One region of the Candidatus Clostridium radicumherbarum genome, then DNA from elsewhere that is predicted to be linked to it. Evidence: riboswitches for the same ligand, from Rfam matches in the RefSeq annotation. Region 1 holds a riboswitch; the other holds the start of a gene.
The links. A riboswitch is a leader RNA that binds a small molecule or an ion and turns the genes downstream of it on or off. The one in region 1 is predicted to bind FMN.

Region 1 (3,424 bases):
ATGTGCCTTTATAGTTATCCTTGCAGATTTTTCGGATTTGATAATCCCTTCAATCTTTCCAATCTCCTCAACTATCCCTGTGAACATTAAGTTATAATCATCTCCTTTTTAATATATCCTTCAACCATAATGTCATTTCCAAAAGTATAAATATCTATATCCTTAAGCTCAATTGCATCCTTCATATATGCTTTTCCTAATCCTCCAACAGGGCTTTTGGCAGCTTCACCTCCAATGAGCTTAGGTGCAATAAAGGCGTTTACCTTATCTACAATGCCTTCTTCTAATGCTGCATAGTTTATTTTGCTGCCGCCTTCAAGAAGTATACTATCAATCTTTCTTTCACCAAGACTTTTCATTAAGAAGCTTAAGTCTACCCTATTATTTTTAAGAGGAGTTATAATAATTTCCGCCCCCTTTTCCTCTAAGGCTTTTAATTTCTCTTTATCTGCCTTCTCTGTGGCAGCTATAATTGTTACAGCCTTAGAACTTAAATTTAATGCCTTAGCTTCAAGTGGTATTCTTGCACTACTGTCTACAATTATTCTTATGGGGTCACTTCCTTCCTCATTATCTAATCTAGTATTTAACATAGGATCATCTGTTAATACTGTACCAATTCCAACCATAATCCCGGCCATTCTATGTCTAAGCCTATGAACATATTTTCTTGAAAGTTCTCCAGTAATCCATTTTGAATCACCTGTATGGGTTGCTATCTTTCCATCTAAAGTCATAGCAGTTTTCATTATGCAAAATGGAAGCTTTGTAGTTATATATTTTAGAAATATTTCATTTAATTTTCTGCCCTCATTTTCAAGCACTCCTGTAATTACCTCAATACCATTGTCTTGAAGGATTTTTATTCCTCTGCCTGCTACAAGAGGATTAGGATCCTTTAGTCCAATTATTACTTTTTTAATTCCCTTTTCTGCAATAGCATTTGCACAGGGAGGGGTATTGCCATAGTGAGAACAGGGTTCTAAGGTAACATATAAGGTGGCTCCTTTTACATCTTCAGAAGCATTTTTAAAGGCATTCACCTCTGCATGGCTGCTTCCATAAACCTCATGATAGCCTTCGCCAATAATTTTCCCATCCTTTACAATAACAGCCCCTACTAAAGGATTTGGATTTGTGTATCCTATGCCCTTTCCTGCAAGCTCAAGGGCCCTTTTCATATACTTTATATCCATTAGAACTCTCCTTTCAATTAGAACATTGAGCAGTTAAGCTAAATGCCTAATAAAGTGAATTTAGTATACTTTCTTCTAATAAATCTAATATAAAAATGTTATTTCCACTTTTATGAAACATATTCTTTATTTATCTTCTAGTTTTGAGTAAAATAAAAAGCCCTGAGATTTTATTCTCAGGGCGTAAAATACAAGACATCTAATTTAATACTATTAAAAAATAGTATTATAAATTAAACTTATACTTTTAATCTTCTTCCATCCAGACTTTACTGTCGGCTTCGGAATCTAACCGAATCTGCCATAAGGCTCGCGGGCTGTACCGCCGGTAGGGAATCTAACCCTGCCCTGAAGATTTATTTAATTTTACAATTTCATAATAACAAAGTGTCTATCTTTTGGCAAGTTCTAATTTAATAATTTTTTCTAAATTATTATATCTTCTAAAGCTCTCTTAGGTACATGATGAACCTTATTTTCATCTCTCCAATATTTAACATCACCTGAAGCTCCCATTTCTTCAAGTACTACTTCTTCTTTTGGAGTTCCTAAAGCAATAACAAGTGCTATTTCATAATTATCATCTAATTTTAATTCCTCTGATAACTTTTTCCTATTAATATTAAATATAAAACATCCACCTAATCCTTTTTCTGCAGCCCCTAATAATATACTTTGTCCTGAAATACCTTCATCATGAGCCATTCCACTGCCAAGAGTCTTGTCCTTAAGCATAACTATATAGGCACTTGGTCTTTCACCCTCTTCAGGACCATCCCAATCCTTTAAATATCCAGCCCAGCCTAAAGTAGCAAATATTTTTTCATTGGTTTCCTTTGTATTTGAGAGAAAATATTTTAAGACTTGTTTATTGGCTCCAGAAGGACTTAGTCTAGCCAAATCAACTAATTCTCTTAAGGTCTCCATTTCAATTTGTTTATCTTGATAAAACCTTCTATATGATCTGTTTTTTCTTATTAAATCTTCAATCATTCTAATCACCTCATTAATTTATTATTATAAATAAATATTAATATTAATATGCTTGAAAATCAAGTTGCCAGTATTTACTTTACCTTCTCTTACACTAATGATCCACAAGCAGCATCTCAATGTTATTGTACAAGCTACTGAGCCACGAGAAACGTCCCTATGCTAAACTAAAATTTATTTAACTATGACTTATATCCCTAAGGTGACACTATGCAAAAAAATAGCATATATTAAAGTGATGTAATATTTTAAAGGGAGCTTAACTATGTATAAAAAAAACGAAATACCAGATTATGTAGAAACTAGTTATCCAGTAATGTGCCCCATGATGGATAATGGGTGGTATAGGGCGGAGGATAGAAATATAAAGCCACCAATTCAGCCAATACCACAGCCAGCACCACAGCCTATGCCTCAAATGCCGCAAATGAAGCATTCAATGCCAGCACCTCAGCCTATGCCTCCAAAGCATGTTGAGCCAATGAAACCACTGCCGCCGCTAAAACAAGAAATTACTTTACAGCCAAAGGTAGAACCAACACAATTTCAATTAAATATTGAGCCTAAAGTGGAACCTCAAAATTTCGGATTAACCATACAACCAAAAATGGATCCAAGTAAAATGGAATTAGATATTGAACCAAAAATTACCCCAAAAATGGAGCCAAGTAATATGGAACTTAATATAGCACCAAAAATGGGCGCTATAGTTATGGAACCAATAAAAATACAGTTAAAAATAGAGCCTGTAGTACAACCGGCAAATTTAAAGTTAAATGTTGAGCCAATTGCAAAACCAATGCCGATGCCAATGCCTCAGCCAAAGCCACAGCCGAGGCCTCCAATGATGCCTTGTCATCCAATGCACCCATGCCATCCAATGCACCCGTGCCATATGCCTCCAATGCATCATGGACATCATAATACAAGCTCAGACTCCAAGCACATGCACCACCATCACCCTATGATGATGGATCCTATGATGATGGATCCTATGATGATGGACCCTATGATGATGGACCCTATGATGATGCAGCCTATGATGATGCAGCCTATGATGATGCAGCCTATGATGATGGATCCTATGATGATGTGCCCTATGATGATGCATCATGGACATCATAGTTCAAGTTCAGATTCCAAGCACATGCACCACCATCACCCTATGATGATGCAGCCTATGATGATGGACCCTATGATGATGGAATCCATTGGAATGAATCCAATGATGGATC
Region 2 (3,424 bases), on a different contig from region 1:
TACATATTACGATTTAATGATATATTTTGCTATAGATTTTAGAAAAAATTTTAAAATATTTATTGACTTTAACGTTACGTAAAGGTGTATATTAAGCTTGTAAGGAAATTAAGTGCAAAAATACTAAAATAATTTAGGGTAGTACAAAGTACAGGAGAGGATGTTAATGGAATATACAGTGCAAAAACTAGGAAAAATGGCGGGAGTAAGTACACGGACCTTAAGATACTATGATGAAATTGGAATTCTTAAGCCGGCAAGAATCAATTCATCAGGTTACCGTATTTATGGACAGGAAGAAGTTGACAGACTTCAGCAAATTCTTTTTTATAGAGAACTTGGTGTTGGCTTAGAGAGCATTAAAGACATTATTACCTCACCTGATTTCGATGGCGTAAAAGCACTTAAAGAACATAAGGCTAAACTCCTGGAAAAAAGACTTCAGCTAGATATATTAATTTCCAATGTTGATAAAACTATTGAATTAAAAAAGGGGAGAATTGAAATGGCAGATAAAGAAAAATTTGAGGGCTTTAAGAAGAATATGCTAGATGAAAATGAAAAAAAATATGGTAAGGAAATTCGTGAAAAATATGGTGATGAAGCTGTAAACAGGTCAAATAAAAAAATTAAGGGTATGACAGAGGAAGAATATAATGAAATCACTAATTTAGGGAACAATGTGCTTGAAACTTTAAATGAAGCCTTTAAAACAGGCGATCCAGCTTCAGAACTTGCACAAAAGGCAGCAGACTTACATCGCCAGTGGCTTAGCTTTTATTGGGACAATTATAGTAAGGAAGCACATGCAGGCCTTGCACAAATGTATGTAGAGGATGAAAGATTTACTGCTTATTATGATAAAGAGCAGCCAGGAACAGCTGTATTTCTAAGGGATGCAATACGGATTTATACTGGAATTAAATAAGAAAAGTGCCGCCATGATAATGACTAAGTATTTTATCATGGCGACACTTATTTTTATTTTTGATGCAAAATAGGAGATACGCTCTTGTATACAGCTAAGGTTACTACTGAAACTACAAATACTTTTAGAATATTATAAGGAACAATAATCCAAATAATAAAGGAGTTTAAGTCTTTTACATTATGGTTTATTGCAGCTCCCATACCAACAACAGCAGATATCTTAAAGCCTAAAACTGTTTCATATAATGGCAATAGAACAAAATAATTTAGAATAGAAGCAGCAATAGTCATTATAACTCCACCTGCAAGTAAACCTAAAAGTGCTCCATTTTTAGTCTTTTTCTTTTTATAAATTATTCCTGCTACAAAAACGAGTACAGATCCAATTAGAAAGTTTGCTGATTCGCCTATTAGTGCAGTATTTCCTTTAAAAATAGCGTAAAGTATATTTTTTACTAATTCTACTAATACTCCGGCCATTGGTCCGAAGGCGAAAGCCCCTAGCAAAGCTGGTAGATCTCCAATATCAATTCTTAAGAAGCTTGGGAATATTGGTAATGGGATTTCAATATACATAAGAATAAATGCGATACACCCTAGTAATGAAATTTTAATAAGCTTGTTTAATTTGTTATTTTTCATAAATATCCTCCTTTAGAAGATCTTCAAGGGAGTTTGTACAAATGTTATAGAAAATTAAAAGCCCTGACAAAAAGTCAGGGCGAACTAATCGAATCTAATACACATCTTCTTTCATCCAGACTTTACTGTCGGCTTCGGAGTTACACCGAATCTGCCATAAGGCTCGCGGGCTATACCGCCGGTAGGGAATCCCATTATATGGTCACCCTGCCCTGAAGATAATCATATTAATTTTTATAATTAAATTATACAACATAAATAATAATTTAACAAGGTAGCATTAAAAAAAATTTATAAATAAGTGCTAATAAAATTTATTAATTCATTTTCAGCACTTCCATTGCTTTTAAGGCAATTTCAAGATTAAGTCTGCTATCAGAATCATCAATGTTAACACCTGTTATTTCTCTAATCTTCTGCAATCGATATATAATAGTGTTATAGTGCATGTACATCTTTTCAGAGATTTTTTTCATATTTCCATTACATTCAAAATAAATTCTTAAGGTTTTTATAAATTCTGTTTTATTATCCTTGTCATAATCAATAAGAGGTTTTATATTATCTATGCAAAATTCCATAAGTTCATTTTGAAGACCATCATAAGAAAGTATTCGATAGATGCCTAAATCATCATAATGTATGATATTGCCAATTTTGGTTTTGCTTAAGTTTTCTACGATTAATTTAGCCTGCTCATGACTTTTATAAAGTTCTGAAACGCCTTTATAAGCACGGCCTATACCCATAATAAGTTGATTTTTATTAAATCTTTTCTGAGCTTCTTTTAGAATATCCGAACAAAAACACATAACTTCATTTTTTATTATTGTATCACTTTTTGAATTTTCACAGCCAAATAATATTATAATTCTATCGCTTTTATCTACATAAATTATATTTGCATTTTGATGTTTTATTTTTCGGTTAATAATAAATATCAAGCTGTTAATACTATCTTGTATTATATTCATATTATTTTCAACTTGGTTTGTTTGTTTATACATATCTTTTAGTGAAATTATAATCAAAGCATATTTAAGTTCTTTATTGAAATTAAAGTTTTTTGCCTTTTCCAAGGCAATTGCTTGATTACTTTTATTACTACTTAAAAGGTTATCAAAGAATTCAAGCTTATAATTACTTTCCATGTTATACAAAGATAATCTTTTGACAAATTCTAAGGCTATAATATGGACATAGGATTCAATAAGCATGTTATCAATTGGTGACAAAACTCTATTATCAAGCCATATAAAAATGAAGCCGTAGTCAACATTATCTATAACTATAGGTATAGTTCTGCGTTCTATATATTTACCATTAAAATTATCTCGGCTTAGGTCATACTTCTTGCCGCCTTCCTCATGGAAAGTTGAATTTTTTGAGCTTATATAATTATAAATTATCTTTTCTATAATACATATATGAGTTCCATCTTCACAGAAAATTTCTGAACTGTCCTGCATACTTTCATAGATAGCTAGCGAATTGCCGATGTTCTCATAAAGCTTTTTACCTATTTCCTTAAGCCCTCCCCCCTTCGTCATAATGTCCATTATTTCTCTGTTGAATTCTTCTATATTAATTAACATATTCATTTGATTATTTATAACTTCAGTGAGGATTACAGAGATTAAATCAGTATGAGAAACACAAAAAGGAAGTTCAATTATAGGAAATTCTAACTTATCAGCTAATTCTATTATATTTAAGGGCAGCTCACTAACATATCTTCCTACCTTAATACCAAGGCCTACTACGCCTTTTTCTTTTAATTTTGGTATTATATCAAGCAGCGCACTTATATTGTCCTTTATTGAATAAGCAGTAGTAATAAGGAATTCGCCAT

Region 2: another riboswitch for FMN. It lies ahead of ACJDUH_RS05360 (ECF transporter S component); the one in region 1 lies ahead of ribD (bifunctional diaminohydroxyphosphoribosylaminopyrimidine deaminase/5-amino-6-(5-phosphoribosylamino)uracil reductase RibD).

Annotation. Positions count from the first base shown of each region.
Region 1 is NZ_JBJHZY010000002.1:759,559-762,982, forward strand. Features, by position in the region: gene ribE (riboflavin synthase) at 1-87, opposite strand, end outside; gene ribD (bifunctional diaminohydroxyphosphoribosylaminopyrimidine deaminase/5-amino-6-(5-phosphoribosylamino)uracil reductase RibD) at 87-1,196, opposite strand; FMN riboswitch at 1,443-1,556, opposite strand; gene ACJDUH_RS13355 (nitroreductase family protein) at 1,623-2,189, opposite strand; gene ACJDUH_RS13360 (hypothetical protein) at 2,455-3,424, shown strand, end outside.
Region 2 is NZ_JBJHZY010000001.1:1,111,240-1,114,663, forward strand. Features, by position in the region: gene ACJDUH_RS05355 (MerR family transcriptional regulator) at 167-928, shown strand; gene ACJDUH_RS05360 (ECF transporter S component) at 982-1,572, opposite strand; FMN riboswitch at 1,672-1,796, opposite strand; gene ACJDUH_RS05365 (PucR family transcriptional regulator) at 1,890-3,424, opposite strand, start outside.